4 regions of the Vibrio sp. 1288 genome follow, and region 4 is predicted to be linked to each of the others. Evidence: predicted binding sites of a transcription regulator. Region 4 holds the regulator's gene; each other region holds the start of a gene.
The links. Region 4 encodes CRP, which controls carbon source genes, mostly activating them, when cyclic AMP is high. Its sites were predicted from a motif close to TGTGANNNNNNTCACA; they were not measured.
Positions count from the first base shown of each region.

Region 1 (8,312 bases), on a different contig from region 4:
CAAAGTAACGGATAATGAACGTGTTAAACAAGATTCGCAGTCAACTAGTAAAGAACGCAGCTAATATTTTGCGTTCTCCAGTCCAGTTATTACCACAGCCAATTCAGCAAAAAGCGTTGCTGGAAGGGCTAAAAATGGTGTTTAAAGAAGCCTTGGAAGATGGTGACTTTGAGTTCCTTGAAGACAAGTGGTTAAAAGTTGCGATTAAAGACTTGAACTTAGCATGGTACATCAGCTATCAAGACGAAAAATTGGTGGTAGCTGAAAAACCAGTTCAGGAAGATGTGAGTTTTAGTGGTAATCTAAACGACCTAGTACTGATTGCTGGTCGTAAAGAAGACCCTGACACACTGTTCTTCCAACGTCGCCTTTCAATTGAAGGTGATACTGAGCTTGGCTTAGAAGTGAAAAACTTAATGGACAGTGTCGACTTAGAGCAGTTACCGAAAGCAATGCAAGTCGCTTTGAATCAATTGGCTGATTTTGTTCAGAAAGGAGTTCAAGCGCCTGCACAACCAACCGGAGTAGCGAATGCTTATTCGAACTGAAGCCCCAGCGGACATTCTTACCATTGACCGCTTATTGAAACACGCCTTCCCGACGGAAGCTGAAGCTGAGCTTGTGATGCGTTTGCGCGAAAACAGCAAATTCACGCTTTCCTTAGTCGCGTGTACAGATGAGGGAGAGGTGATAGGCCATGCTTTATTTAGCCCTGTGACCTTAAATGGTGAAGATTTGTCATGGCAAGGGCTAGCGCCATTAGCTGTTCATGAAGATTACCGTCGCCAAGGCATCGCTGCAGAGTTGATCAAAGAAGGTTTTGATTCACTGCGTGATTTTGGCTACCCAGTGTGTGTGGTGTTGGGCGATCCTGATTATTACGCGCGCCAGGGTTTTCAATCATGCGACGAGATGGGCTTTGAATGTGCTTGGGATGTCCCTAAAGGTGCATTTCGAGTCGCAGAGTTGGTCGAAGGTCAATGTGCTGGACGCTCCGGACGCATAGACTATGCGCCAGAGTTCTCTGAACTGTAAATGAAAGAAGCCCACGACTAAGTGGGCTTCTTTCTTATTCACTGAAAACTGAGATAGGGAGGTTAGGATGACTGGTTACTTTTCTTTTTGCCCCAGACCTCTATTTTCGCTTTTTTACTTACCCCTAGCAGGCTAAGTTTTGTGCTTCCCCAGCTACTGTAAGTCATTTCAATCCGTTTTAGCTTGGCTTCTTTTGTACCTGGAAGGCTCCAGGCACGAGTCGACAATCCGCTTGTTAGTACGCCCATAGAGGAAAGCTTTTTCTCACTACCATCTGTCATGACGACTTTTAAACCATTAATGTCTACCGTTCCTTGCACACATTTTAGTTTTATTTTACTGAAGCTTCGGTTTCGGAATAGGCTATTTGGTGTCACGGTATCTGTTTCTGTATGAAAGTTAACGGTTTTCGTTGCAATCAGCTCCCACTCATCGCTGTTATTAGCAAAAACACTCACGCTGGTGGCGGCTACCAGTGTGCAAAGTAGTAGCGTATTTAAGAATTTCATAATGTACCTCATATGTCATACCCAATGTGTGGCCGTTGGCAAAACGCTATGTTCAGGAATATCCAAACCATCTCATTGTGTTCAGGTGTTCCTTGAAGTCCTTTAGGTATAATCGCGATAATTTGATAGGATTGCCCTCGTTCAAATAGGTGACGGAAAATGTCAATTAACGAGAAACAGTATTTACGTGAAATGGGGATCAGCACATGGGAGCTGGTACACCCTGAAAGACTGGAAGGCTATCAATCGCCATTATTGGATTTGCAAAGTTCATGTAAACTCCTATTGGTATCGCCAATATGTCCAGAAAACGAGACGGCATTGATGTTTGAGCGCGTATTAAAAAGCATTAAGCTCACGCTTGATGATGCGCTACACCTAGAGCCTGAGCGCTTATCCATGCTGGGTGAACATCAGCTAGAGTGGGTGTGGTTTGCAGGCTGTGAGGCTGATCAAAGCATCAAGGCAAAGCACCTGGTCTCGCCACTATTACAAGATATTGATGGTAATAACGAACAGCGCCGCGCATTGTGGCAACAAATCTGTTCGTACTCTTAACGGAGCTAATGCGTGACAATTGAAATTACGCCGATGCGTGCAGAGCACCTCGACCAAGTTTGGCAAATCGAGCAGCAAGCACATTCTCACCCTTGGGCCGAATCTTTGGTTCGTGACTTATCCAGTCGCGGTGCTTGCCATCATGTGATGCTGGAAGGCTCTCAAGTGGTTGGTTACTTCTATGGACAGAATATTGTTGGAGAAGTGACACTATTAAATATTGCAGTAGCGCCTTCTCAACAGGGCAGAGGGCTAGGGCAAAAATTGCTGGACGCGTTTATTGAATACTGTGAACAAGCCAAAGCAGAGAGTGCTTGGTTAGAAGTGCGTGAAAGTAATCACCCAGCTATCCATATTTATGAGCAAGCAGGTTTTAATGAAGTGGACCGTCGTTACAACTATTACCCAGCTAAATCGGGAAATGGTAAGGAAGACGCCATTATCATGAGTTACTTATTTTTGAGTTAGTTTTAGGCCGTTACTAATTACCTCATCAACACTTATGCTTTAAATGCGTATCCGGATTCGAGGCTTTTGAATATGTAATAACAATTTTTTGAATTTTTACATCTCTTTGTGTGGCGCTGGCTTTCCCTTGTTAGTTGCAGGTAAAGGCTGGTGAGCCGAGTAAATTCAGTTCATGTCTTTCCAGTTTGCTAGCACAGCGATAATAAGCGAGAATACCGCACAATATCGAATAGTAGATATGCTTGCCTATTTTGTGAGCATGAAAGTAATTTAGAAGATTAACTAATGTCAAATCCCCTTTTTTTAGGCGAAGTGTCTAAGCGCAGAACGTTCGCTATTATTTCTCACCCGGATGCGGGTAAAACCACCATTACTGAAAAAGTCCTTTTATTCGGAAACGCGATCCAAAAAGCAGGTACGGTTAAAGGTCGTGGTAACGCACAGCACGCAAAATCAGACTGGATGGAAATGGAAAAAGAACGTGGTATCTCGGTAACCACTTCTGTAATGCAGTTCCCTTACAATGACTGTCTGGTAAACCTACTTGATACGCCTGGACACGAAGACTTCTCGGAAGATACATACCGTACGTTAACGGCAGTAGACTCGTGTTTGATGGTTATCGATGCGGCGAAAGGTGTCGAGGATCGTACACGTAAGCTGATGGAAGTAACGCGTCTGCGTGACACGCCAATCGTAACCTTCATGAACAAACTTGACCGTGACGTTCGTGATCCAATGGAAGTATTGGACGAGGTAGAAAACGAGTTGGGCATGATGTGTGCGCCAATTACATGGCCAATCGGCTGTGGTAAAGAATTTAAAGGTGTGTACCACATTCACCGTGATGAAACGATTTTATACGAATCAGGTCACGGTCATGAGATTCAAGAAGTTCGAATCATCAAAGGTCTCGATAACCCAGAGCTTGATGAAAAAGTTGGTGCAGGCCTTGCGGAAAGTGTTCGAGAAGAGCTTGAGCTTGTTATGGGTGCTTGCCCTGAGTTTGATTTGGAAATGTTCCTAACAGGTGATCTTACGCCAGTTTACTTCGGTACTGCATTAGGTAACTTTGGTGTGGATCATATGCTAGACGGTCTAACTGAATGGGCTCCAGCGCCGAAAACTCGTCAAGCGGTTGAACGTGAAGTTGAAGCGACTGAAGAGAAGTTCTCTGGTTTCGTATTTAAGATCCAAGCGAACATGGACCCAAAACACCGCGACCGTATCGCATTCATGCGTATTGTATCTGGCACTTACACGCAAGGTATGAAGATGAACCACGTTCGTCTTGGCAAGCAAGTGAGTATCTCTGATGCAGTAACCTTTATGGCTGGTGACCGTGCACGTGCAGAACACGCTTACGCCGGAGACATCATTGGTCTACACAACCACGGCACTATTCAGATTGGTGATACCTTTACGCAAGGTGAATCACTGAAGTTCTCTGGTATTCCGAACTTCGCTCCGGAACTATTCCGTCGTATTCGCCTGAAAGATCCACTAAAGCAGAAGCAGCTTCTCAAAGGTTTGGTTCAGCTATCAGAAGAAGGTGCGGTACAGGTATTCCGTCCTCTACAGAACAACGATCTGATCGTTGGTGCCGTTGGTGTACTTCAGTTTGATGTTGTTGTGGCTCGTTTGAAGTCTGAGTATAACGTTGAAGCGATTTATGAAGGCATTAACGTTGCAACTGCGCGTTGGGTTGAGTGTGGTGATGCGAAGAAACTGGATGAGTTCCAACGCAAGAATCAAGCGAACTTAGCATTGGATGGGGGTGATAACCTAACGTATATCGCTCCAACAATGGTTAACTTAAACTTAGCGAAAGAGCGTTTCCCTGACGTTGATTTCCGTGCGACGCGCGAGCACTAATTTGTGCGGTTAGGGTAAGCCTTAACGCAAACTAGATTTTAAAACGCCCTTGGCTATAAACTTAGCCAAGGGCGTTTTTATATAAGGATAAGATATGAACTGGTTTAAACGTGGGCTAAAGCGTTACGACAATTGGTGTAAAGAAATGGGGTTAACCCCCGACCAGAAACGCAGTTGCGTCCCATATCGAAAAGACCCTGCCCATCAAACTAAAGAGAAGAGTGAAGCCCAACCATCCTCTGATTTTCTGCCCGCAGATACAGATAAAAAGCGTCAAGATGAAGCTCTTTGATACGCACTGCCACTTTGATTTTGATGTGTTTCAAGATGACTTTGCGCATCAACTTGAGCTTGCTCAAACGCAAGGCGTCGCAAGAATTTTGATTCCTTCCGTCGGTCCGCAAAATTGGGCTCGTATTCAAACTTTGGCAGAGCAACATGCCAATTTGTATTATGCTCTCGGCTTTCATCCGTATTTTCTTGAAGATAACGTTGAGCAGCACCTTACAGAGCTAGAAGGCTATCTAAATCAAAAAGGGCAGCAGTGCGTGGCAATAGGAGAGTGTGGTTTAGATTTTGCCATTGATGTTGATCCACAGTTGCAAGAAAAGATACTTGAAGTTCAATTTGAGCTGGCTAGACGCTTCGAACTCCCAGTTATTTTACATAGCCGAAAAGCGCACAATCGCCTCATTCAAATGGTGAAAGCGGCGAATCTCCCTAGAGGTGGTGTGCTACACGCTTTTTCTGGGAGTTATCAGCAAGCCATGGAGTGGGTCAAATTAGGTTTTTTTATCGGTGTAGGAGGAACGATTACCTACCCAAGAGCCAAGAAAACACGCGACGCAATTCAAAAATTACCACTCGAAAACCTAGTAATCGAAACAGACGCACCAGATATGCCTATACTTGGATATCAAGGGGAGTCAAATCACCCAGCCAAACTCATTCACGTCTTTAATGAGCTCGTAGAGTTGCATAACGGCCGAAAGCAATCGATTGCCTCTCAACTGTGGAAAAATAGCAATTTTGCTTTCTCGATATGTGAATAAAATCTAAAGATGTGGTTTGAAATCGAAAACGTTTTCCTGCTTATTGTGAATTAACTCACAAAGCTGGTTGAATCAATCATGAATCTTATAGGAAAGTGTGAGGCTGGCATTACTTTAATTGATTCTGCATGAGTATAATTGCCCCCGCTTTATAGCTCCATTTTGTAACACGCCAATAAATAACTTATAAGGAAGTCATAAACTATGAGCCTGTTTATGAGCCTAATCGGTATGGTAGTGCTTCTTGCGATTGCAGTGGCATTTTCTAACAACCGAAAAGCTATCAACTTTAGAACTGTGGGTGGCGCATTCGCTATCCAATTCGCATTAGGTGCATTTGTTCTGTATGTACCTTGGGGCCGTGATCTACTAAACGGTTTCTCTTCAGGTGTTTCTAACGTTATCAACTACGGTAACGATGGTTCATCATTCCTGTTCGGTGGTCTTGTTTCTGACAAGATGTTCGAAGTATTCGGCGGCGGCGGTTTCATCTTCGCATTCCGTGTTCTTCCTACACTGATCTTCTTCTCTGCACTGATTTCAGTTCTTTACTACATTGGCGTTATGCAATGGGTTATCAAGATTCTTGGTGGCGCACTACAAAAAGCGCTAGGCACTTCTCGTGCGGAATCAATGTCAGCTGCAGCTAACATTTTCGTAGGTCAAACTGAGGCACCTCTAGTTGTTCGCCCATTCGTTCCAAAAATGACTCAATCAGAGCTATTCGCGGTAATGTGTGGTGGTCTAGCTTCTGTTGCTGGTGGTGTACTAGCAGGTTACGCATCTATGGGTGTTCCACTAGAGTACCTAGTTGCGGCATCATTCATGGCAGCACCAGGTGGTCTACTGTTCGCTAAAATCCTTCACCCAGAGACTGACCAGCCTCACGAAAGTATCGAAGAAGCGATGGACGGCGGTGACGACAAACCAGTTAACGTAATCGACGCAGCTGCGGGCGGTGCGGCTTCTGGTCTACAACTTGCGCTTAACGTAGGTGCAATGCTAATCGCATTCGTTGGTCTAATCGCGCTAATCAACGGTATGCTAGGTGGCATCGGTGGTTGGTTCGGCATGCCAGAACTAACACTAGAGCTAATCCTAGGTTACGCGTTCTCTCCACTAGCATTCCTAATCGGTGTTCCATGGGCAGAAGCTGTAACAGCTGGTTCATTCATCGGTCAGAAAATCGTAGTGAACGAATTCGTTGCTTACTTGAACTTCACACCATATCTAGGTGAAAACGCTCAAGTAATCGCGGCAACTGGTGAAGTAATGTCTGAGAAGACAACAGCTATCATCTCATTCGCACTATGTGGTTTCGCGAACCTTTCTTCTATCGCGATTCTACTTGGTGGTCTAGGTAGCCTTGCACCAAACCGTCGTAGTGACATCGCTCGCATGGGTGTTAAAGCAGTTCTTGCAGGTACGTTGTCTAACCTTATGGCAGCGACAATTGCAGGCTTCTGCTTAAGCCTTGCAGCACTATAATTAGAATCGGTTCTTAATATATAGACGCCGTTTTACATCATGCCCTGTAGCAAGAGATTGCTGCGGGGCATTTTTCGTTTTTCGGGCTCCAAAATTTCATCGGGTGTTTGCCTTAGTCGAGGTATTACGCAGTCAATGGAATAGGGGCTAGGAAATTTTGAGATACAAACCGTTTGCGCTCTATTTGGTGCTACAGTTTTGCGGTGAAACTCTATAATGTATTAATCACAGGATAGTGGTTAAGCTTGATTCTTAATCACGTAATGAATATTACATAATCGATGGGCAAATGAATTGCCCTGCAATATCAGATCTAATAGGCGTTTTGCTTTGTGATGTGATATTAAAGACACCGCAATCATAGATTGTTGTGCCATAGGCCAAACTGGTACTGTGCGGTGACAAGGATAGCAATTGGCATATGATAAATTTTCGCTGTATATGCCGAGTCTTCAGGGAACCAAGTCCGTTCATTAATAGACTGTTTAGCCATTTACTCACATTGTCTCGACTTGTTGATTATAGTTAAAGACGTGATGTAAGGCTGAGTAGTGAATTTTTTGAATATTGATCGGAGATAGAAATGAGCGATTTAAAAGCAGCAGCGCTACGTGCACTTAAACTTATGGACCTAACTACGTTGAATGACGATGACACTGATGCAAAAGTGATCTCACTATGTCATGACGCGAAAACAGCAGTAGGCAACACAGCTGCAATTTGTATTTACCCTCGCTTTATTCCTATTGCTAAGAAGACACTTCGTGAGCAAGGTACGCCAGAGGTTCGTATTGCAACAGTAACGAACTTCCCACATGGTAACGACGACATTGAAATCGCAGTTGCTGAAACAAAAGCGGCGGTTGCTTACGGTGCAGACGAAGTTGACGTAGTTTTTCCTTACCGCGCGCTAATGGCGGGTGATGAGAAAGTAGGCTTCGAACTAGTTAAGCAATGTAAAGAAGCTTGTGGTGACATTCTTCTTAAAGTGATCATCGAAACAGGTGAACTAAAAGAAGAAGCACTAATCAAGAAAGCATCTCAAATCTGTATTGAAGCAGGTGCTGACTTCATTAAAACTTCAACTGGTAAAGTGCCAGTAAACGCAACACCAGAATACGCTCGCATGATGCTTGAAGTTATTCGCGACATGGGTGTTGCAGAAACTGTTGGTTTCAAACCAGCAGGTGGTGTGCGCACTGCTGAAGACGCAGCAGCATACCTAGCAATGGCTGACGAAATCCTAGGTGACAACTGGGTTGATGCTCGTCACTACCGTTTTGGTGCGTCTAGCCTGCTAACCAACCTACTAAATACATTAGAAGTA
Region 1 covers NZ_JAWPOX010000036.1:17,025-25,336, forward strand. The annotation lists gene ubiT (ubiquinone anaerobic biosynthesis accessory factor UbiT) at 21-548, shown strand; gene R8O11_RS20600 (GNAT family N-acetyltransferase) at 532-1,035, shown strand; gene R8O11_RS20605 (hypothetical protein) at 1,098-1,544, opposite strand; gene R8O11_RS20610 (DNA polymerase III subunit psi) at 1,704-2,102, shown strand; gene rimI (ribosomal protein S18-alanine N-acetyltransferase) at 2,115-2,570, shown strand; gene prfC (peptide chain release factor 3) at 2,856-4,445, shown strand; gene R8O11_RS20625 (DUF5363 family protein) at 4,540-4,737, shown strand; gene R8O11_RS20630 (TatD family hydrolase) at 4,724-5,497, shown strand; gene R8O11_RS20635 (NupC/NupG family nucleoside CNT transporter) at 5,702-6,985, shown strand; gene R8O11_RS20640 (hypothetical protein) at 7,344-7,478, opposite strand; gene deoC (deoxyribose-phosphate aldolase) at 7,569-8,312, shown strand, end outside.
Region 1: R8O11_RS20635 (NupC/NupG family nucleoside CNT transporter) is a predicted target of CRP. The motif match lies at 5,542-5,557, and genes of this name have one in related genera.

Region 2 (8,312 bases), on a different contig from region 4:
TATGGAGCACGCAGATGAAGAGTTCCTAGAGAGCTCTTTGGCATTTATGGAAAAAGCAGTTAAGGCGGATAAACCCTTCTTTATTTGGCATAACGCCACTCGTATGCACGTTTGGACTCGCTTGCAGGAAAAATACCAAGGTAAATCAGGTGTAAGCATTTATGCCGATGGTATGCTGGAACATGATGATCATGTAGGTGTTTTACTCGACAAGCTGGATGAGCTAGGTGTTGCAGACAACACTATCGTTATCTACTCAACGGACAACGGCGCAGAAACCATGACTTGGCCAGATGGTGGCGCAACACCATTCCATGGTGAAAAAGGTACAACTTGGGAAGGCGGTATGCGTGTTCCTCAACTGGTTCGTTGGCCAGGCGTCATTAAACCAGGAACCAAGATCAATGAAATGATGGCACACCAAGACTGGTTGCCTACATTATTGGCAGCTGCTGGCGTACCTGATGTAAAAGAAAAACTGGCAGAAGGCTACAAAGCAAATGGCAAAGAGTGGCGTGTACATTTAGATGGTTATAACTTCATGCCATACTTTGAAGGTAAGGAAGAAAAAGGCCCTCGTGAGTCGCTGCTTTACTTTACGTCTAATGGTGAATTAAACGCTGTCCGCTGGAATGACTGGAAACTTCACTTTGCAACGCTTGAAGGGAACCTAAGTAACGCAGTTCGTTTTGCTCCGAACTGGCCTAAAATCATCCACCTACGCGCTGACCCATTCGAAAAAGGCCCAAGCGAATCACAAATGTACTTGCGTTGGATGGCTGACAACATGTGGCTATTTGTACCTGTTCAAGACGTTGTGGGAGAGTTCTTTAAAACACTTCCAGAATACCCAATGCAACGTGGCACAGCGATGAACCCTGCTTCACTAAACTACGACTCTCTAAAAATGCAAGAGAAGCTGCAGCAACTAGACAAAGTTGAACAAGAAATCAGCAAGTTTAAGTAAACTAAGTTAACGTTAGTTAATCAGTAACATTAAGCCAGCAGACCATTCTGCTGGCTTATGTGTATCGCCACATAGGAACTTACTTAAATCGTCTGTTTAGACTATGCAAAAGTACAAACTGAAAAACAAAAAAGGAGAGCTAACCTGCTCTCCTTTGTATTTTAACCGTGGATAAACTAAGCCACATTAACCGATTTAGCTAAACTGCTACTTTGGAAAAACTCATCATGCAATGCGCAAATCGCGTGCTGGTATTCCTTATCACCGACAACAAATTGAACATTTACATTTCTCAATGATGAGTGCAGTGCAACTGGCGTAACGCCATTATTCATCAATGCAAGCACACCTTTCGCCAACGTCTTGTTGGTATCAATTTGAGAACCGATGGCTGAGATAAGCGCGACCATACGACCTTTAATCGAGGCATTCGGATAACGTTTCTCGGCTTTATACAATACTTTGTTTAAGCTATCTGTACTGCCACCTAGATAGTAAGTAATAGAGTTAGCGTTCATCTCTTTACCAACCAAACTTACACGAGCATCGGAGATGATTTCCATCAATTCGTAACTAACGTTATCGGCTTTTCCTACCATTGCTTGGTCAAACAAATGCAGTGCAAATACTTTCTCTTTACCTGCGATGATCTCGACTTTGTCTTCTTCTGGGCGGTAGCTTGAAGAGATCAAAGTACCTTCGTGTTCAGGTTCGAATGTATTTTTAATCTGTAGCTCAATACCACTTTCACGCAAACCCGCAGCGGCATTTGGGTGAATCGCTTCCATGCCAAGGTTGGCAAGTTGGTCTGCTACGTCATAGTTTGTACTACCAATTGGTAATACTTTTTCAGGGCCAACAACGCGTGGGTCCGCTGAGCTCAAGTGGTACTCTTTGTGAATTACTGCTAAATCCGCTTTTGTTATTGCTGCAATTCGGCTAAATGTCATCTCACTATAACCTCGGTCATAAGTGTGCATTAGGCCCTCTTTACAGTAAGCATAACCTGTCACGATTGGCAGTTCTTTTGATACATCGATATCAGCAAACGCGTCACTGATCGACTCATCAAGGCTTCTTGGCGCTTGATTATCCCAACCAGACAGGTCAACGAACTTAGCGTTAATACCCATATTTTTTAGTTTTAGTGCTGTGTTGTAAGCACTATGTGCCTCACCGATAGACGAGAGAAACTCTCGAATTTGAGGCAAGTACTGGCGCAACGAAAATTGACCGTACTGACAGGTTTCTAAAATATTCGCGATACAGTTTTTCGCTTCAGCAATGCGGGAGCGAATGAATTTATCCGCACGGATACGATTCATTGGGTCCGCAAAAATATTTTCATTGGTCAGCAACATACGGCTTTCAACGTACGCTAACGCTTCTTCCCATTTGTCGTCGCGTTTCGCGATAAGCTGATAAACGCCTGGTTTACTGGTTTTTTTACACTCGAGCAGCGCATCGGTCATACCACCGTATGCAGATACGACAAAAATACGATTGTATGGTGTTTTGGGACGAAGAATAATATTGTCGAGAACAGCATCAAATGCTGTCATTGATGTACCGCCGATTTTTTCTACGGTAAATGTCATGATAAGCCTTTTTTGATTAGTAACTTTAAAAAGAAAAAAGAAGAGATAGTAAAGTGTGGGGTGGCAAAGCACCCCACCATCATCTTTTAGTCAACGAGAGGATAAACACCGTTTTCATCGTGCACTTCAGCGCCAGTAATCGGTGGGTTAAACACACACGCCATTACCATTTCTTTATTCTTATAAGCTCTCAAGTAGTGCTCATCGTGTTTATCAAGGATGTATAATGTACCTGGTTTGATTGGGTACGTTTCTCCACCTACAACTTCAATCTCACCTTCACCACTCATACAAAACACCGATTCAAGGTGGTTTTGATAGTGAATATGAGTTTCTGTATCTTCATAAATCGTTGTGATGTGGAAAGAGAAACCCATGTTGTCGTCTTTCAACAACATGCGGACACTTTCCCAGTTATCTGAAACAACACGTCGTTCGCTGTTGCGGCATTCATCTAGAGTTCTGACGATCATAATTAAAATCCTTATTAAGATGCTTGTTTGAAATGTTTCGCAGCGATAGTCTCTACTGCATTTTCAAAGATGCTTAGTCCTTGATCTAGCTCTGATTCGCTGATGGTTAGTGGACAGAAGAACTTCACAACTTCATCGTCTGGACCCGCTGTCTCTATCACCATTCCATTCTCGAAACAGTTTTTCGCAATTTCAGATGCCATGTCACCATTGATACATTCAATACCAACCATCATGCCGCGGCCTTTTTTCTGCACAAACATTTGAGGAAAGCGACGAACACAACGGTCAATCACTGCACTTACCTTGTCTGAACACTGCTTGATGTGTGTTTCAAAATCATCGTTTGCCCAGTAAATTTCTAGTGCTTTTGCAGCAGTAATAAAGGCGTGATTATTGCCACGGAACGTACCGTTATGCTCGCCTGGCTTCCACTGGTCAAGCTCAGGCTTAAGTAATACGACAGCCATCGGCAAACCGTAACCACCGATCGACTTCGATAGCGTCACGATATCCGGTTGGATACCAGACGGCTCGAAACTAAAGAAAGTACCGGTACGTCCGCAACCTGCTTGAATGTCATCGACAATCACAAGAATGTCATTGGCTTTACAGATTTTGCTCAAACGTTGTAACCACTCGTTTGAAGCAGCATTTAAACCACCTTCACCTTGCACAGTTTCAAGAAGTACAGCGGCTGGTTTATCCATACCTGCAGAGTTATCATTTAGCATGGTTTCGAACAGCGCGAGACCATCTACGCCAGCGTAACCTTCAAATGGAATACGAGTGACGTTACTTAGACTAGAACCGTTACCTTGTCTGTGATGCTGGTTACCCGTTGCAGCCAGTGCGCCAGCAGTACAACCATGGAAACCGTTAGTAAACGCAACGACGCTGTCGCGGCCTTTTACTTTTTTAGCCAGCTTCAATGCCGCCTCAACAGCGTTAGTGCCTGTTGGGCCCGTAAACTGAACCTTGTAATCCAAGTTTCTTGGTTTAAGGATGTAAGTATCCAACGCTTCCAGAAACGATGCTTTCGCTTCTGAGTGCATATCCAAACCGTGAGTAATACCGTCCATTTCAATGTACTCAAGCAACGCTTGTTTTAGTACTGGATTGTTATGGCCGTAATTTAGAGATCCCGCTCCAGCAAGGAAGTCTAAGTATCGTTCACCTTGTTCTGTTTCTAGCCAGCAGCCTTTCGCTTTACGAAAAACGACCGGGAAATTGTTTGAATATGAGCGTACGTTGGATTCCTGCTTTTTGAAAATATCCATGATGAGACCGTTTTTAATTCCTATTGTTTGAGGATTATTTGAGAGGAATGCGATACAAATATTCTGTATCGTGTTTGCCTTTAAAGTGGGCTTCTTCATCCAAAAATGTGCTTACTTGGCCAGAATTGCCGTTCATCGCATCTAACTTTTTGAACAGTGCCCAAGAGGCTTTATTATCTTCCGTGATGGTAGTTTCTACCGATTTAACACCGCCTAATTCCTCTCGGGTGAGAAGTTCTTTCAACATGCGGAATGCTAAACCATGACCTCTAAAGCGAGGTGAGACTGCAACTTGCCAGACAAATAAAACGTCTTGCTCGTCTGGTTTCTGATAACCGGAAATGAAACCTGCGATTTCGCCTTTTTGCTCAACCAAAATACTGGTTTTGCTGAAATGCGTAGACTGTAGGAAATTGCAATAAGATGAGTTCATGTCCAATGGAGGACAGTCTGCAATCAAGCTGTAAATGTCGTCACCATCAGAGATTTTAGGCTCACGAAAAATCCATTTTTTACTTGAGTCTTCTCCAATCTCTGGATAAAGGACCCAAGGTGCTGATGTGATCATGTGAAAATACATATCCTTTGAGGTCTAATTAAATTTCCTTTTTATTATGGGCATCCCTCGCGACTAAAAATCAAATAATCCGCCTTTTTATCGGCATTTTTGTGATTTGCATCACAAAAATAAACCTATTAACCAAAAGTTAAAATAGTTTGAGGTCTAATTTATTAAATAGTCACCTAAATGCGCAGTACAAAAAACAACCAGAATAAGACCATTTTCCATGCTGTTCATTTCTCAGAAAAAAATAGAAATCCAAAAAAAAAGCGGCATGCTTTCGCATACCGCTTTTATCAATAATTTAACTGCTGATACTAGTTATTTTGATTTCTTAGAAACCGCCTTTGGACGAGGTTCATCCATCAAACCTTTTATCAAAGATACCGTTGCAACAAGCAAAACAATAGTAAATGGTAAACCAGTCGTCACCGCCATTGCTTGAGCAGCAGCTAGACCACCACCCAACATCAATGCAATCGCAACCAAACCTTCAAACGTACACCAGAACACGCGTTGTGGCGTTGGTGCATCGACCTTACCGCCCGCAGCAATAGTATCAATAACCAGTGATCCTGAGTCAGAAGAGGTAATGAAGAACACCACGACTAAGATAATGCCGACAAAAGATGTTATCTCAGCCAATGGCATAACATCTAACATGGCAAAAAGTTTTAAAGGGAGTTCTGCGTTAAACACCGCCTCATAGCCATCATTAACGTATTGGCTAATTGCGTTACCGCCAAAAGCCGTCATCCATAACACACAAACTGAAGATGGGATAAGAATAACGCAAATAATAAACTCACGAACCGAACGACCGCGAGACACACGTGCGATGAACATACCCACAAATGGTGACCAAGAAATCCACCACGCCCAGTAAAACGCCGTCCAGCCTTGAGAGTAATTCACATCCTCTCGTCCAAATGGCATAGATAAGGCAGGGATATTAGCCACATAGGAAACGATGTTCTCGAAGAAACCAGTTAAAATCGCAATCGTCGGGCCAACAACAATAACAAATAGCAATAGCAGTGCTGCAAGACCCATATTGATTTCAGATAAGATTTTCACGCCCTTATCGAGTCCAGCCACAACAGAGATTAAAGCGAGCGCAGTAATACCAATAATCAATATGACCTGCGTGGTATTGGTCATTGGGACATCAAACAGGAAGTTCAAACCCGTTGCGGCTTGAGATGCACCGTAGCCTAGCGATGTTGCTAAACCAAAAACCGTCGCTACCACTGCAAGAATATCGATAATATGACCAGTCCAACCCCATACACGCTCACCAAACAAAGGGTAAAAAATTGAGCGCATAGTGAGTGGCAAACCTTTGTTAAATGAAAAGATAGCCAGTCCAAGAGCCAAGAGCGCGTATATTGACCACGGATGAAGTGCCCAGTGGTAAATCGTCGCAGCCATCCCTAATGCCGAAGCTGCAGTTGCATCGCCCTCTGCACCACCTAGCGGTGCCCAGTCAGTACGTACACCATTCTCAACGCTCACGCCACCAATCGCAGAACTAAAATGGGACATCGGTTCTGATACCCCGAAGAATACGAGACCAATGCCCATACCTGCAGCAAATAGCATTGCCAACCATCCGGCATAGGAGTAATCCGGTGTTGCTTCAGTACCACCGATTCGCACACGGCCCAATGGTGTGAAGATCAATCCGACACAGACAATGACAAAAATATTACCTGAAGCGAGAAAAAACCAGTCTAAATTGTGTAACAAACCCGCTCGTAGGTCTGCAAAAAACGGCTCTACCTGTTCTCGGAATAATAGTGTTATCACAACAAACATGACGATTGCTAAGCCAGAAATTGCAAAAACACGGTTGTGAATATCAAGGCCAAATGGGCCTACCTTTAGCGCAACGTTATCCTGACCAATTTGATAGTCAGTATCTATTGCGTTTACTTTTCCATCGGGGCGTTGAATGCCACCGTTATTATCGGTGCTCACGGATAATCTCCTTAAAAATACGTGACCAAGTTTAAATTACTTTCGTGGGAGTTCGAGTAATGAAACGTCTTCATCACTACCAAGCACATGTTCATAAAACATTGTTCTTATAAGCGGTTACTCAATCCGCCATCATAATCTTAAAGCCCCCTATCTCTCATTGCATTTTATTGTTTTCACCATAAATAACGCCTATTGCCAAACCGAAGATATTGGCATGTTTCGATTAAAGTGATACTGCAGTTGTGCTTGAAACAGCTCCGCAGTTGCTAACGCATCCGTCAGGGCATGGTGAGGTTGATAAGCAGGGAGGCCATATCTTTCACGAGCGTACCCTAATCGTACAGAACCGGGTTTCTTGCCTTTCAACTTATTGATAAAACCTCTGCATTCACGGCGTTGTATCGCATACTCAATATCTAACGTATCAACAACAGGAAACTGTATCCCCTCTCCGATGCTATTTAGCAAGGCGTTATTAAAGAACTGCCTTTCAATGTTCTTGTAGTGAACAAGTACCACTTTGCCTGACAACGCATCCAATATTTCACCCAAGATCTGAGACAGCTGCGGCGCGTTTTTAACCTCAGAGTCAGTGATACCGTGAATAATGACAGACTCGTGGTTTAACTCTCTGTTTGGGTTAACGACCCAATGAGCAGAACCATTACATTGAACACGATCAATAGTGAACGGCACAAGTCCGATCGTGAGAATGACATCCTCTTCCGAGTTCAATCCTGTTGTCTCAAAGTCTACCGAGACAAATGGCACTTGTTCAATTGGTGTTTCCCCATTAACCATCGGTGTCGAATAATAGCGTTTGAGCCTCTCGTCTTTCGCTTCTTTAGCGAGTTGCTTGAACAACATTGACCACTCTGGCGTCTGGGATGTATCCAACAACGGATGTTCTTTTTCTGCCTTTTTTGAGAACCACATCATTTGCTACTTCTCTGGTATCGAAACTTAATGAAGTTCTGTGCGTTACTTAGAATTTGAAATGCTGCTTTTAAGTTTCGACGTTCAAATTCAGACATGTTCTCCGGCTCAATATTGTTGTCTGGCTCTTCTCCATTTTCTATATCAAGGGCTTGGTGACGAATTCGAACCATGTAGATTAGCTCCATCGCATCCCTTAAATCCAAACCTCGACCTTTCGGTAAAATGCCAGCATCATTAATGTCATCTAAACGGTCGAAAGAGTTTTGCGATCGCGAACCGATTGCCAGAGAATGCACCCGTATTAAATCGGCCAACGGAGCCGTCCCCCTTCGCTTCAAGTTAATCGAGTTGCGATGACGACCATCTTTCTCCATCACAAAGTCTTTGAAAAAGCCCAGTGGAGGCGTCCTACGTATTGCGTTATACGCCATACAAGCAAGAAAGCGGTTATTTCTTTTCGCTCGTCTCACAATAAAGCTGCTTAATTGCTCCGCCCACTTCACTCGCCCA
Region 2 covers NZ_JAWPOX010000015.1:105,968-114,279, reverse strand. The annotation lists gene R8O11_RS13275 (arylsulfatase) at 1-967, shown strand, start outside; gene R8O11_RS13270 (aspartate kinase) at 1,144-2,565, opposite strand; gene R8O11_RS13265 (ectoine synthase) at 2,652-3,038, opposite strand; gene ectB (diaminobutyrate--2-oxoglutarate transaminase) at 3,053-4,318, opposite strand; gene ectA (diaminobutyrate acetyltransferase) at 4,353-4,886, opposite strand; gene R8O11_RS13250 (BCCT family transporter) at 5,202-6,860, opposite strand; gene R8O11_RS13245 (3'-5' exonuclease) at 7,053-7,802, opposite strand; gene R8O11_RS13240 (DUF294 nucleotidyltransferase-like domain-containing protein) at 7,799-8,312, opposite strand, start outside.
Region 2: ectA (diaminobutyrate acetyltransferase) is a predicted target of CRP. The motif match lies at 4,987-5,002, and genes of this name have one in related genera.

Region 3 (8,312 bases), on a different contig from region 4:
TAAACTTTCATTTGTGTCAATATCGTCTAAATTATTGATATCAGGAACGTGGCAAATACACCTGCTATGAAAACTGTTGTGAGAACGAAATAAAGGATAGGTAGTTAAACTTTGTTAAGTTCAGGTAAAAGTTGACGTCAGGTACTCCATGAAATTCTTGGGTTTTTTTGACTTTTGCTACATCATGTACTGATAAAATGTAACCACATTTAACCTCGCTACTGTATAAAATAATAGTTAGTGGCGAGACTTTCACTATAAGCAAGGAGTTCTTATATGAACAAAACGTTGATCGCAGCTGCAGCAACTTCAGTACTTCTACTAGCCGGTTGTGCTTCTTCTGATGACGCAGCTACAGCAAATGCAGCAAAATTAGACGAACTAAGCAACCAAGTTAGCCAACTAAGCCAAGACGTACAAGCTCTTCAATCTGACGTTCAAAAATCAGGCGCAGCAGCAATGGCTGCTCAAGAAGAAGCTGAGCGTGCTAACGAGCGTATCGATAACATCGCTCAGTCTTACACTAAGTAAGATTTGATACCGCGTCTTAACGCCCGTTAAGGCGCGGTTATTTCGATAGGAACCCCATTCTGTGCAGCGATTGCTGCTTTAGCCTTCACGTTTTTCATACCGAATTCATCCAACCACCACTTTAACTCTTTCGGCACTTTCAGTTCATCTTTCTCGCCATTACTACGAGTCAAAGGCTCATGTGCTTCTAAGAACACACTTCTGTCAGGCTCAAGTGTCATTTTGATAGGCTGGTTAATGATGTTAACGTCTTCGCCGTTACGAACCTTGTCAAATAACCACTCAATGTCACTTGGGTCCATACGAATACAACCCGCGCTGACTCGCATACCAATCCCAAAGTCCTTGTTGGTACCATGAATTAGGTATTCGCCATTCCCGTAAGCTAAACGCAATGCAAACATACCAAGTGGATTATCAGGCCCCGCAGGAACAACGGCTGGTAGGTCAATGCCCTTTGCTTTGTACTCGGCACGAATAGAGGCTGGAGGAGTCCATGTAGGGTTCGGTCGTTTTTGGCTGATACGCGTTGTCATTACTGGGGTATCGCGCCCTATTCGGCCAATTCCGACAGGAAATACATGGACAATATTCTCTCCTTTCGGAAAGTAATATAAGCGCAGCTCGGCTAGATTAATAACGATACCTTTATAAGGTACGTCTGGGAGGATTAGCTGTGTCGGAATAGTAAGAACATGCCCCTCTTCTGGTAAGAAGGGATCCACGCCTTTGTTTGCGGCCATTAAACCTAGCATACCCACATCGTAGAGCTTAGCGATATTTGCCATGGTTTCGCCTTCTTGCACGACGTGGTTTTCAAGGCGACCAATTAAACGGCTTCCATCCTCTGGTAATTCGTACATCTTAGCGAATGATAGACCACTCACTAAAGATAACGACACAGATAGCAGGGTACGTTTTGCGAAACTCATTGATCGCTTTTTGCTAAGCATTTCACTCTATTCCTTGGCACTTTTAAAGAGCTGTAAGGTTATCTCTCTTTCTGTCTTGTGATCAACCATCGGCTTGTGATATTCCAGTAAAGAAAAGCCCTCCCAAGTCCAAGGTTTATGGATGTATTTGTTCGGTACACTTTTGATTTCTGGTACCCAGTGGCGCACAAATTCACCATTAGCATCGAACTTTTCGCCTTGGCTTATCGGGTTGAAAATACGAAAGTATGGCTGCCCGTCACAACCCGTAGAAGCAGACCATTGCCAGCCACCATTGTTCGCTGCAAAATCGCCGTCCACCAGCTTACTCATGAAGTACGCTTCTCCCCATCGCCAATCAATATGTAAGTCCTTGGTAAGAAAGCTCGCGACAATCATACGTAATCGATTGTGCATCCAACCTGTTTGATTGAGCTGACGCATTGCTGCATCAACGACTGGGTATCCTGTTGTTCCTGTCTTCCATCGCTCAAAGGCTTTCTCATCATAGGACCACTGGATTTTATCCTCCCAATCGATAAATCCTTTGCCTTTGACGAGTTTTGGTTCGAAAACCAATAGGTGCTGATAAAACTCACGCCAAATGATCTCACTTAACCAAGTTGCTTTCCCTTCTGTAAGGTCATTTTGTTGATTTTCAGCATACAAACGAGCAATACACTGCCTTGGTGATAGCGCGCCAATCGCAAGGTATGGAGACAGTTGGCTAGTGCCATCAATAGCTGGAAAGTCTCGCTCGCTTTGATACGCGTCACTGCGCTCCCGTGCAAATTCCCTAAGCTGCTTCAAAATATCATTAGTCGAAGCCAGCCAGTCTTCACTGGATTCTCGAGGATAGCTAAATGTGAAGCTTGAATTAAATCGAGCCGACTCTAATTGTTCGAGTACCTTTTTATTGAGTGGCGCTTGCTCGTGAGGTTTTACTACCGTCGGCATATGGAACTGCGTTAACCAAGCACGCTTGAATGGCGTAAACACCTTAAAATATTCGCCTTGCTTATTAAGAACCGTCGTTGGCGCGTGCACACATTTGTCATGAAACAGTTCAAATTCGATATCGTGAGAAGCTAACGCTTCACTTACTTGTGTATCGAGCTCTCGTTCGTTCACCTCATAGTGAATGTTTGCCATGACAGACGTGGCTTCAAGTGTTTCCGCCCACCCACTAATCACATCTGTACAATCGGAAAACGACGGCACCTCTTTGTACAAAAAGGGAATATTAAGGCTTTCAAGCTCCTCGTTAAGACAAGCTAAGCGACGAGCAATGAGGTCTGCCTGCATCGGCGCCATGTGATGCTCCCGCCACTGCTCTGGCGTCGCGATAAAGCAAGCGACGACAGGATGACCTGAATCCAATGCCGCTTTGAGTGCCGTGTGGTCTAACGTACGTAAGTCACGTCGAAACCATACTAAAATCATGGTAGCTCCTATCTTTTGTCTACTAAGTTAGGTGTAATTTCTCTATCACTTCAGAGCACCCCATCCGATCACCTAGCTGTGCGTGAAGCATTTTGATGGACGCTACTTGTTTAGCAGCTAGTGCTTTATTGGAGAAAAGGTAGATAAACGAACCATTTTCAATGACCTCGTGATCTAGTAGACCAGAAACATCATCAACCTTATCGATCAAAGTCGTGTGATACCCTTGTTCACAAAGCTTCGCTGCTTGAATCCAACTCTCAGATTCTCTGTTTTGTTCAAAGCTAATGAGCAGACACTTTCCTTTGGAAGCGGCTTTGTTTTCAGAATCGATAACAAGGGCAAGTCGAGTGATTAAACAAGTCTGAAATAACCCCACCTGCAAGGATCGCAACGATCCTTTTACCATATCTAGCGCATCAAATACTGGGCTAATAAACTGATCAATAACGAGTTTTAGTGGGTACTCTTTAAGAACAGAGGCAAGTAAACTCTCTGCTTTTCCTCGATTCAGGGTAGACAGCGCAAGCAGCATGTTTTCAACTTCTTCGAGTGTGCGAACCTCGTTTTTGACTTCGACATCGGCGCTTTTTCCTAGCAACCCCTTAACTTTACCAATCGAAATCCCCTTCGCGAGCCAACTCTGGACTTCGCGAATCGTATCGAGATCTTGCTGGCGATAGAGTCTGTGTCCTTTTTCAGTTCGCTGAGGCTGGATCAAGTTGTATCTTCGTTGCCAAGCTCTCAGCGTAACTGGTTTTACACCCGTGATTTCTGCGACATCTCGGATCGCGTATAGTTTTTCTTCTGAACTACAAACCATAGCGTAATCTCATCTCCTGCGGATACGGTTCTAAAAACTTCTGTTTTGCTAAATACTCGTCTGGGTAAGTATTTAAGTAATGCTTAATCAACGTAAGTGGTGCTAGCAGAGGCAGCATTCCAATACGGTAGTCGTGAATCACTGTCGCTAACTCTTCTTTTTCTTCTTTAGTTAGTGAGCGTTTGAAGTACCCTTGTAAATGCATCAACACATTTGTGTTATTTTTGCGGCTAGCCCGATTCGTTAACGCCTTCATCAGTCCTAAACGATACTCTTGGTAAAAGTCTTCAATTTCATAATTAGCGACACCGGCAACTAAGCGGCCAAGGGATCGGTATGACTCTGGGTGGTGTGCCATTAACGTCAGTTTGTAGCGCGAATGAAAGTCGATGATTTTGCCACGAGTAGGCTCACCATCCATCGAGTCGTAAAAGTCATTTAGACAAAATACTCGAGTAATAAAATTTTCTTTCAATACAGGGTCGTTAAGTCTGCCATCCTCTTCAACAGGCAACCAAGGCATTTTTTGCATCAATGTTTGTGTATACAAGCCAACACCTTCTTTCGCAGCACTGTTCTTGCTGTAAACCTTGACTCGCTCCATGCCACAAGTTGGTGACTTGGCACAAACGATGTAACCACAAAGCTGCTCGCTTTGAAGTTCATCTACTTTATTGGCCGAGTAAGTGAGCATATTGTCGGTATGATCATTTTCTGGATTTTTGGTTTCAACCAATGCAACACGCTCTTCATTAGAAACAAGACGAATTGTTGGACGGGGTACTGGCATACCTACGCCGACTTCAGGGCATACCGAAACAAAGTCAAAATACGGGCTGAGCTCTTTAGTCACAAAGTTGCTCACCTTATGACCAGAGTCAAAACGCACTCGTTCACCCAAAACACACGAACTGATACCTACTTTGATTGAAGATTCCATGATGACGCATCCCTATACAAAAAGTTTTGTTGTATAACTTATAGCAAGCCTTTCCAGATTGTACAAGAAAATAAGTTGTACAATTTAATCGTTTTACTTCACTCGAAAGTATTTCGATCAACCAGCTGTCAGAAAAAAGTTTGGCCCAAAAACAAAGAATTTGTGCGCGCAATCGACAAACTGCTCAAAAGCAAATCGATTGCTCTTTTGATTTCAACAGATTTGGTTATCAATAGTAATTGCAGTTTCTAAATGCGTGGTTTTTGTGACTAAGCTCTCAAGGGGCCACTGTACGTCCCGATATTATTGCCTCAACGAAAACGAACAAGTTCAACAGAATTGGTAATAGCGTTCTATAATAGAGGCGTTTTATCAAAACAAAACTTTGGAGAGCACTTATGGCAACCCCACACATTAACGCACAACCAGGTGATTTCGCTGAAACAGTTCTAATGCCAGGCGACCCGTTGCGCGCTAAATACATCGCTGAAACGTTCCTAGAAGATGTGAAACAAGTTTGTGACGTTCGCAACATGTTCGGCTTTACTGGCACTTATAAAGGCAAAAAAGTTTCTGTAATGGGCCACGGCATGGGTATCCCGTCTTGCTGTATCTACGTACACGAGCTAATCGCTGAATACGGCGTGAAAAACGTTATCCGTGTAGGTAGCTGTGGTGCAGTACGTGACGACGTGAAACTAATGGACGTTGTTATCGGTATGGGTGCTTCTACAGACTCTAAAGTTAACCGTATCCGTTTCAACAACCACGATTTCGCAGCAATCGCTGATTACGGTCTTCTAGAAGAAGCCGTTAACCAAGCGCGCGCTCAGGAAGTGCCTGTAAAAGTAGGTAACGTATTCTCTGCAGACCTGTTCTACACACCAGAAGCAGACATCTTCGAGAAGATGGAAAAACTAGGCATCCTAGGTGTAGACATGGAAGCGGCTGGTATCTACGGCGTAGCAGCTGACCTAGGCGCGAAAGCACTGACTATCCTGACAGTTTCTGACCACATCATCCGTGGTGAAAAACTAAGCTCAGAAGAGCGTCAGAAGTCGTTCAACGACATGATGAAAGTTGCACTAGAAACTGCAATCAACATCTAAGAACAAATAGTAAGTAATAATTTGCAGCCAGAGTTATGCTGGCTGCCCGAATTATCCCGAGGGGGCGATTGTGTCTAACGGCGAACTGCCAAAAGACGCAGATGGGTTACAACTCAACTTTTGTAAAACATTGGCGTGTGACAACTTTGGATTGAGTGATGCAAAGCGTTACGTTCTGCAACATGCGAACCCTAAGCGTCCGGCGATGGTATGCCGTGAATGTGGAGCTTTCCCCCCCTTACTTAATAATCGCGATGTCGTGAACGAACTTCATCGCCTGCGGCACGTCCACAGTGACGGGTTGCCTGCTTGCCGTAATGATGATTGCGACAACTTTGGACTTTCTGTCCACACTCACAAACACCTCTATCACGCTTTCGGTTACAGTGGCGATCGCCAACGTTACCGCTGTAAAGTGTGTCAAAGTACCTTTGTTGACAAGTGGTCTGGTGCCAACAAGAAGCTTCAATTTCAAGAGAACTTGATGGGCTTGTTGTTTACGGGATATTCAGTACGAGAAATCTGCCGCAAGCTTAGTATTAACCCAAAAACCTTTTACGATCATGTTGACCATATAGCTAGCCGCTGCCGCCGCAAGCTTGCAACCATTGATGCGCGCTGGGTAAACCACGCAACGCATTATGAATTGGCCTCAAACTATATTGCATTGCAACCGAACAGCAATAACGGTGTGTATTGGATTGTTTCTGGCGAAGCGCATTCTGGCTATATTCTTTGCCAGCACGTCAATTATTCCGCTGATGAAGAGCCAATCGCAACGCTCGATCATAATCCTTACGATGAGGTGTCTCGTTTTGTTTCCCAGGAGTATGTAGCGGAAGCAAGTGAGCCGCTTGCGGAACCTTCTCATCACCTCAGAGAGCGAATTGACCAAAAATACCAAACAATTTTGGCTCGCGGTAACGTAGAAGACCCTCTTGGTAATCTATCTGTATTTCATTACCCTTCAAAAGGGGCATTAGTCCGTCCGCCATACACCTCGTATGCACACTATTTGCACGTACTTGATATGTGCTGCCCAAACAAACGTGTATCTCTATACATGCCTCAAGATCCCCTACTACGTTCAGCTGCACTGAGCGTTTGTTTACCTCGTATTAAAGAGAAAAGTGTCGACTTGATGTACGTAGAAGAGGACGCTAGTTGGGACATGAGCACTCCCTTTGGCAAAGTCGATATCGCCTATATGAGTTGGTGGCGCGATCGTTGGGCAATCTCTAGTCAAAACGAAAACCACAAAGGCATTTGCTACCTCGCTGGCGATCAAAATGAGCCTGAAAAATGGTTTAACGTTGCGACAACTCGTCATGTGAAGTTTTATCAAAACCGCTTTCAGATTCTTTTCGAAAGCTTCATTAACGAGCCACGTCGCAAATTACGACCTGCTGGTATTTTACCTCTTTTAGATATATTCAGAGCTTGGCATAATTTGTGCTATCAGGATAAACAAGGTCTTACCGCTGCACAAAGGTTAGAAGTCTCTGATGCACCTTTGACAATCAAACAGCTCCTATCGTAGCTATTCTATTGGTAATTTAGATGTAGTAATTAGGGGTTGTAACGGTATACATTACGGCCCCTGATCGTTTACCAAAACGTTATCCGCATCGCTTTGGTAAAGAAACATGCATCTAACCACTTAATATTAGGTGTGATTTCCAGTTCGATAGTCATGGATGTGAACGTTGGATAAAAACCAAATTCAGCTAGAAGATGATCTCACTAAGCTTAAAGGCCAAATAAAATCGGCCCCTAAACATACCTTTAATATTGCGCAGCAATATCGTATCCGCGCGGAACAAATTTTATTTGTGGACGGAGAGATCAAAGCCTTACTCATCATGGCGCAATGCTGTTGGTGCCTAATGGATTACCGACAAGGCTTAAAACTCGTCAAAGACGCTTACAGCAAACAAACACAGCTTGAAACCGACGATCATCTCCCGGAAATTCTCCATCTTTTTGCACTCCAATATTGGGGCCAAGCAAAGTATTATTCCGCGCAACAATATTGGATTAATGCGCTCGAACAATCTGCTCTTGTTGATGATGTTGAAATTCAAATCGAATCTCTAATTGGGCTTGGTAATGTATGGCGCATCACTAATGAACACCAACTTGCCGCTTCAACTCATGAGTTAGCCGTTAAAGTGGCAAACAATGTTCGTATTGCTTGGTTAGAAGGCAAAGCGCGCATCCTATTAGCTTGGGACTATTACTTACTAAATAAGTTTGTCGAGATGCTTACGGTACTGGATGGAGCAACCGAAGTATTAAAAGATCATGGTGACAGTACGTGGCAAGCCGAGATCTGGGACTTTAAAGGGTTAGCACTGCTTGGACTAGAACGCCTTGATGCGGCCGAAGAAGCCACCCAAAAAGCCCACCAGCTCGCCATTGAGCATGATCTCGTTTGGATGAAAGCACACTCTTTTATTAGCCGAGCAAGACTTGAGCTTTTGCGCCAAAATACAGACAGCGCTGCCAAGTTGCTACTTGCAGCAGAAGAGTCT
Region 3 covers NZ_JAWPOX010000008.1:129,951-138,262, reverse strand. The annotation lists gene R8O11_RS08520 (Lpp/OprI family alanine-zipper lipoprotein) at 277-531, shown strand; gene R8O11_RS08515 (L,D-transpeptidase family protein) at 558-1,484, opposite strand; gene phrB (deoxyribodipyrimidine photo-lyase) at 1,491-2,906, opposite strand; gene R8O11_RS08505 (MerR family transcriptional regulator) at 2,929-3,729, opposite strand; gene R8O11_RS08500 (DUF523 and DUF1722 domain-containing protein) at 3,719-4,669, opposite strand; gene deoD (purine-nucleoside phosphorylase) at 5,068-5,778, shown strand; gene R8O11_RS08490 (hypothetical protein) at 5,849-7,318, shown strand; gene R8O11_RS08485 (hypothetical protein) at 7,485-8,312, shown strand, end outside.
Region 3: deoD (purine-nucleoside phosphorylase) is a predicted target of CRP. The motif match lies at 4,934-4,949, and genes of this name have one in related genera.

Region 4 (8,312 bases):
ATGCCATCGAAAGGCCAAGCTTTTGCATCACGACCGAAATGCCAAGCACGACTAAAAGTGCAGCAACGGTAAAGAGCTCACGAACGCCGCTCATCACGACAAAACGAAATAGCGGACGTAGTAAAAAGTGACCTCCAATCAACAGTGCTACCACACTGCCTAAAATAGTGAAGACATCCAACCAACTTCCACCACTATTATGCCCGCCTGCTAGCAAGGGCAACATCGCCAGCATCGGGATCACTGCAATATCTTGAAAGAGCAGCACCGCAAAACCAGATTGCCCCGTTTCGGTACCATTAAGCCCTTGCTCTTCAATGACTTTAAGCGCAATCGCCGTCGAGGACAGCGCCAACCCCATCCCGATCACCAAACTCACTTGCATGCTTACGCCAAACATACTGACGACACTACCAATCACGGCGGTCGTGACCACAACCTGCGCACCGCCTAAACCTAAAATCGGCCCTCGCATCTGCCACAATTTTTTAGGGTTTAATTCCAGCCCTATCAAAAACAGTAACAACACAACCCCAAGCTCGGCAAAATGCAAAATGGCATCAACGTCGCTAATTAAGCCAAGCCCCCATGGGCCAATCAACACACCAGCGAGTAAATAACCTAAAACCGAGCCAAGCCCAAGGCGCTGAGCAATCGGCACCGCAATAACCGCAGCCGAAAGAAAGACCACACTGCTTTGAAGAAACTCACTGGTGATCGCCATACTGACCTCCTCGATCTGCCGCTTGCCAGTTTTCAAGTGGGTTACTCAGCCATCCACGGTATAACTCGGCATGTTCGTAGCGTTCAATATCCGAAACATTTCTTGACCAATACAACACCAGAGGTTCAATCCAGTGCATTTGGCATAGGGCTGCCGTCAGTTCAAACGGTTGCAAGATTTGCTCAAGTGGGTATTTGTTGTACCCCTTCGCGCTGAAGGCTTCTTCTTTACCACCTGTTGTAATGACACTGCGCCAGTATTTTCCTTCTAGCGCCGCACCTCCGCCAAACGCAAAGCCTTTACCTAAAACTCGGTCTAGCCACTCTTTTAATAGGGCTGGACATGAATACATATAAAGTGGGTGGTGAAATACAATCACATCGTGAGCGAGCAACAACTCATGTTCGTAATTCACATCAATAAAGAAATCGGGGTAAACACCGTAAAGATCGTGCACAGTGACGTGATCAAGCGACTGAGCTTTTTTTATCATCACTTGATTGGCAATCGAGTTATGTGGCTCTGGATGAGCATAAATGACCAGAACTTTTGGGAGAATAGACGGTGCAACAGCCAAATGGTCGTCCTTGTGGTTATTTTTATCCGTTATCAAATTGTTATACTTTTTTGTACAGCATAATGCAATTAAAGCGAATCAATCGACTTTTCCGGCCAATACCCCTACTATTCACCGCTAGATATATACCCAAGTGGCTTTAAAAACGATTGAAACCACTTCGCTATGTAACCAAGCAACGCGCACTGCGCAAAGTGAATGAAAACTTTATGATTACCTTCTCTGATATTCAGTTACTGCGTGGCGGTAAACCTCTTTTAGACCAAGCTTCTGCGACTATTCACCCTGGCGATAAAGTCGGTCTTGTGGGCAAAAACGGCTGCGGTAAATCAACGCTGTTTGCCCTACTGAAAGATGAACTGTCAATTGATGCTGGCTCATTTAGCCAACCTCAACACTGGGAGTTGGCCTGGGTCGCACAGGAAACGCCTGCGCTAGAGCGCACTGCACTGGAATACGTCATTGATGGTGATCGCGAGTACCGCGCTCTCGAAAAGCAGTTAGCTGAAGCAGAAACACAAGACAACGGAACCCTAGTTGCCGAGATACACGGTAAAATTGAAACCATTGGTGGTTACAGCATTCGCGCTCGCGCGGCAGAACTGCTCGATGGTTTAGGGTTCAGCCAAGAGCAAATGAGTTGGAGTTTGACTCAATTCTCAGGTGGTTGGCGTATGCGCCTTAACTTAGCCCAGGCGCTATTGTGCCGTTCTGACTTATTGCTACTCGATGAGCCAACCAACCACTTGGACTTAGACGCAGTGATGTGGCTTGAACGTTGGCTACAAAACTACCCAGGCACACTGATCCTGATCTCGCACGACCGTGACTTCTTGGATCCGATCGTTGGTCGCATCATTCACATCGAGAATCAGCAGCTGAACGAATACACGGGTAACTACTCGTCATTCGAAAACCAACGTGCACAAAAAATGGTGTTACAACAAGCGATGTTTGAAAAGCAACAGAAGCAGATGTCGCACATGCAAAGCTACATCGACCGCTTCCGTTACAAAGCATCAAAAGCACGCCAAGCCCAAAGCCGTATCAAAGCTTTGGAGCGCATGGAAAAAGTACTGCCAGCTCAATTCGATAACCCATTTAGCTTTCAATTCCGTGAGCCAGCTGCGCTGCCAAACCCAATCATGATGATGGATGAAGTATCTGCAGGTTACGGTGACAACCTCATCTTAGAGAAGATCCGCTTGAACTTGGTTCCTGGCAGTCGTATTGGTCTACTCGGCCGTAATGGTGCGGGTAAATCGACCTTAATCAAGCTGCTCTCTGGTGAACTTAACGCGCAAGGTGGTGACCTAACTTACTCACAAGGCGTGAAAATTGGTTACTTCGCTCAGCACCAGTTAGAAACGCTTCATCCTGAAGAAACGCCGCTGCAACACATGATGCAAATCGCACCCGATCAAACCGAACAGCAGCTACGTGATTACCTAGGTAGCTTTGGCTTCCAAGGTGACAAAGCACTAGAAAAAGTTGCGCCGTTTTCTGGTGGCGAAAAAGCCCGTTTGGTGTTGGCTTTAATTGTGTGGCAAAAGCCAAACCTGTTGCTACTTGATGAACCGACCAACCACTTAGACTTGGACATGCGCCAAGCACTTACGATGGCACTGCAAACATTCGAAGGTGCGATGGTGATTGTTTCGCACGACCGCTATTTACTGCGCGCTACGACCGATGACTTGTATTTAGTGCATGATCGACAAGTTGCTCCGTTCGACGGTGATTTAAATGACTATTATAAATGGTTAACCGAACAACAAAGAGCGGAACGCAAAGAAGCGCAGGCTGCGCAGCCAAGCAAAGATACGGCCAACAGCGCAGCTGCGAAGAAAGAGCAAAAACGTCGCGATGCAGAGTTTCGAAAACAGACAGCGCCAATTCGCAAAACGCTGACACAACTAGAAAATAAAATGGATAAGTTAGGTGCTGCACTGGCCGAAGCTGAAGAACAATTGGCGGACAACTCACTGTATGCGGCCGAAAATAAAGCTAAACTTAACCAAGTGCTGGCACTTCAAGCTTCTAGTAAGGCTGAGCTCGAAGAAATTGAAATGGAATGGATGTCTGCTCAAGAAACGTTGGAGCAGATGGAGCTAGAGTTTAATCAATGAGTAATCAACACGCTGAATACACACTCACCCTAGAACACCTTTGGCAGTTTAGTCTGCAGTTTTATGGTGTGCGAGAAGTGAAAGAGGCGTGCTTATCATTGCAAAACAACTACCACGGTAACGTGAACCTACTCCTGCTGCTCAGATGGCTCGATGAGCAGCAACTCATTTTCCAAGAAAAAGACTGGCCCTTGGTGCAAGACTGTCTAGGTAGAAGCGAAACTTTACTTCACTCCTTTCGCGACCTTCGTCGCCACCTTAAGTCTCAAGTCAATGACGCTTTGTATCGTGAGACCTTGCAGTTTGAGCTGCAACTAGAAAAGCAGCAACAAGCGGATTTGGTGGACTGCATTAACTCACTTGCACTACTCAAAAATGATGGTGACCCACTGACGTTGAGATACTGTCGTCAACTCGGTGGGGAGCATTTGCAGCAAGCCTTTGCTATGCCGGTGCCAAACATTCAACCACCAAAACGCCCATAAATCTGTAGAATACCTATAATCTTTATAAAGGATTATATTAATAAGTTCTTCAACGGACACCGAAGGACCGCATAAGAGCAGTTAGGTATGACACAATTTTTCGCAGCCGCCGGGATCAAAAACCCGCATCTCCAAACGCTTTTGCCGCGTTTTATTCGCAAAAAAGCGTTGTTTACGCCGATTTGGCAAACCCTCGATACATCCGATGGCGACTTTCTCGATCTCGCGTGGAGCGAGGACCCAACCCAAGAGCCTGCACAAAAAAAGCCGATTTTTGTTTTATTTCATGGGTTAGAGGGGTGCTTCTATAGCCCTTATGCCAATGGGTTAATGAATGCATTTGCTCAATCTGGATGGCTGTCGGTGATGATGCATTTTCGTGGCTGCAGCGGTAAACCAAACAAAAAAGCACGAGCTTACCATTCGGGTGAAGTGACGGATGCTCGTTACTTCCTAGAGCACCTTGAACAACGTTTTCCTGATAATCCCAAAGTTGCAGTTGGTATTTCTCTTGGCGGTAACATGTTGGCGAATTATTTAGCCCAATATAAAGACCACCCTATTTTGAATGCAGCGACTATTATCTCTGCGCCTTTAGACCTAGCGGCGTGTGCGAACCGTATTGAACAAGGCTTTTCGAAAGTGTATCGCCGTTATCTGCTTTCTTCACTGAAACGTAACGCGTTACAAAAGCATCATCTATTGCACGGCGAGCTTGCGCTGTCCTACAACTCAATAAAACGTGTCACACGATTGTATGAATTCGATGATTTGATCACGGCACCACTGCACGGCTTTAAAGACGCACAAGATTATTACGACCAATGCTCTGGCTTAAGTAAACTACAGCAAATCACGCTACCGACACTGATCATTCACGCCAAAGACGATCCATTCATGACCGACGATGTGATCCCGAAATTTGTTCTGCCAGATAACATTGATTACCGTCTCTTTGAGCACGGTGGCCATGTTGGCTTCCTGACAGGAACGGCGTTAAAACCTAAGTTTTGGTTGGAGGAAGCGCTGCCTGCGTATTACGAAAGTATCGCCGCAGATTACCTTTCTGCTGTATCCAAGCAACGAACGCAGTAAACTAGCCGCTCATCATAAAAGTTAGAGGTATTTATGATCATTCCATGGCAAGACATTGCGCCGGAAACATTGGAAAACTTAATTCGTGAATTCGTCTTACGCGAAGGAACGGATTACGGAACCGTCGAGGTTTCTTTGCAAGACAAAATTGATCAAGTTAAAGCTCAATTGGAAAAAGGTGAAGCGGTTATCGTGTTCTCTGAGCTACACGAAACCGTCGATATTCAACATAAAACAAAATTTTAGACCCTTCACATTTTACCGTATCCCACTCGATGACAAGGTATTGTTACGTGCTATAGTGGGATATCGACCGTGCAGTAGTAACTCTACTGCACATTACAGGTAAGTAATTTTCGACAAGGTTTGTCATGTCAGCTAAACACCCAATTATTGCGGTTACTGGTTCGTCCGGTGCCGGCACGACCACTACATCTGAAGCCTTCCGTAAAATGTTCAATATGATGAACGTTAAACCCGCATGGGTTGAAGGCGATAGCTTCCATCGCTTTACTCGCCCAGAAATGGACATCGAAATTCGCAAAGCCCGCGAGCAAGGTCGACACATTAGCTACTTTGGCCCACAAGCTAATGACTTCCCGGGATTAGAAGAGTTTTTCCGTAAGTTCGGGCATGACGGCACTGGCAGCGTGCGCCGTTATCTGCACACGTTTGACGAAGCGGTTCCCTACAATCAAATGCCAGGCACGTTTACACCGTGGCAAGACTTACCCGAAAACAGCGACGTGCTGTTTTATGAAGGGTTACATGGTGGCGTGGTCGATGGCGATGTTAATGTTGCTCAACATGTGGATTTCTTAATTGGCATGGTGCCGATTGTGAACTTAGAGTGGATACAAAAATTCGTACGTGACACTCGCGATCGCGGCCATTCGCGTGAAGCGGTAATGGACTCAATCGTGCGATCCATGGACGATTACCTCAACTATATCACTCCGCAGTTTTCTCGTACTCACATCAACTTCCAGCGCGTACCGACCGTTGATACTTCCAACCCACTTAATGCAAAAGGCATCCCTAGTTTGGATGAGAGTTTTGTGGTGATTCGCCTACGCGGTATCAAGAATGTCGACTTCCCATATCTGCTGGCCATGATTGATGGCTCATTCATGTCACGCCACAACACGATTGTCGTACCCGGCGGTAAGATGAGCTTTGCAATGGAGCTCATAGTTCGGCCTATCCTACAACAGCTCATCGAAACAGGGAAAATTGGCTAAAAACCTGCCTGCGAAGATGTTTACTTTTCATACCGTGATCATGTGCACAGTTTTGCTTACAAAATCTCAATCATGGCACGATTAAAATCAAGAAATCGTTTTCGAAAAAGGATACTATTTCTTACCGAAACACAAGAGAGCTTGCAGCATATAAAAAGTGCTCTTATTCTAGTAGGCCTAATTCAGGCTTAGCTAAAATATGGATAGCGCAAGCGTACCCTGCAGAGGAAGTGAGATATTATGGTTCTAGGTAAACCTCAAACCGACCCAACATTAGAGTGGTTTCTTTCACACTGTCATATTCATAAGTACCCTTCAAAGAGCACGCTAATTCACGCGGGCGAAAAGGCAGAAACTTTGTACTACATCGTTAAAGGTTCTGTTGCGGTTCTTATCAAAGACGAAGAAGGTAAGGAGATGATCCTTTCTTACCTAAACCAAGGAGACTTTATTGGTGAACTTGGTCTATTCGAGGAAGACCAAGAGCGCACAGCTTGGGTTCGTGCTAAATCTCCTTGTGAAGTTGCTGAAATTTCTTTCAAGAAGTTCCGTCAGCTTATCCAAGTAAACCCAGACATCCTAATGCGTCTTTCTGCGCAGATGGCTCGTCGTCTTCAAGTAACTAGCCAAAAAGTGGGTGACCTGGCGTTCCTAGACGTAACTGGTCGTATCGCTCAGACGCTTCTGAACCTTGCAAAACAACCAGACGCAATGACTCACCCAGACGGCATGCAAATCAAGATCACTCGTCAAGAAATCGGTCAAATTGTTGGCTGTTCTCGTGAGACAGTAGGTCGTATTTTGAAGATGCTAGAAGAGCAGAACCTAATCTCTGCTCACGGTAAAACCATCGTGGTTTACGGTACTCGTTAATCTCAAACTAGAGTGACACGAACAAAATTATAAAAGCCACCAATGGCAACATTGGTGGCTTTTTATTTACTCATGACCAAATAAGATAGGGTGCAGCGAACACTAATGAGTAAGCTTAACAGGTTAACCCTAAAACTTAGCCATTCGTACTTTCAAAGATTTTGTCAGCTGAAGCGGCCACGAAACCTGGGTACAAATCACCATTTTCCATCGGATAGCGCTTAGCAAATTCATAAAACCCGCCAGGGATAATTTCAGTGCCTTCGCTAAAACGAACCGCTACTTTATCTGCCATGGTCGATGACTGCTCTAGCAACACCTCAGGAGTGCCCTTCACTTCACCACCATTTTCATTAATGGTAAACCCAGCGGTACGCAGATGATCGTTTACCTGCTTCACTTCTTCATATTCATTGAGTTGGTTAACGCTCACCGTGAAGTGGTTTGCTCCGTAACCATGCGCCGCAAGCCAAGATGCGTACTCACTTTCTTTAGCCAACGTTTGGTAATCAGCAAAGCTTAAATCCCACAAGCGTCCACCATGTAAGAATGCGCTATCGTTCAGCTTGTCAGCATCGACTTGTGCCACCAAATTTTTCACAATCTCTTGTAGCTCAGGCGAGCACTCTTCAACTTTTAGCTCACTAATAAATACTTTAGGTTGCTTCGGATCTGGGTGCTCATAGTGCTTAGCAACCAGCTTTTTGCTTTCGAAAACGTAATCACCACACGCCTTGTAACCAATAGCTACAAATGGCTTAGCTAGAGTTTCAATACCAAGAGGCGCGATATTGAAGGTACGTAAAGCTATATGATCATTAATCAGAGGCTCATCTTCTTGAAGCAGCTGATGCACTTTAGCCGCCGAAGGGCAAAGACGTTGAATGTAATCTTGCCATAGCGATTCAAATAACACATCGGGCGTCATAACGACTCCTTGTTACGAGATGTAGAGTTTAAAGGTAAGCGGAAGTTGGCTGCTCGTTCACAACAAAAGTTGTCCAGAATAATGAACGAGCAACCATCAACCTGTGACGGTAAATGCCAGTCAGTCAACACGCTTTTCCGAGTCTTTGCTCACTTTTCGTGTTCTGCCAACGATCACTACAACCCATACCTAAATGATGCGCCGGCAAGGTGAGCCGCAATGCATAGTTGCGACTCTATTATTAAAACTTATAGCACTAC
Region 4 covers NZ_JAWPOX010000043.1:10,657-18,968, forward strand. The annotation lists gene kefB (glutathione-regulated potassium-efflux system protein KefB) at 1-724, opposite strand, end outside; gene kefG (glutathione-regulated potassium-efflux system ancillary protein KefG) at 708-1,301, opposite strand; gene R8O11_RS21920 (ABC transporter ATP-binding protein) at 1,511-3,430, shown strand; gene R8O11_RS21925 (TIGR02444 family protein) at 3,427-3,915, shown strand; gene R8O11_RS21930 (hydrolase) at 4,003-5,010, shown strand; gene R8O11_RS21935 (YheU family protein) at 5,044-5,256, shown strand; gene R8O11_RS21940 (phosphoribulokinase) at 5,382-6,251, shown strand; gene crp (cAMP-activated global transcriptional regulator CRP) at 6,492-7,124, shown strand; gene R8O11_RS21950 (DUF1338 domain-containing protein) at 7,261-8,052, opposite strand; gene astD (succinylglutamate-semialdehyde dehydrogenase) at 8,301-8,312, opposite strand, start outside.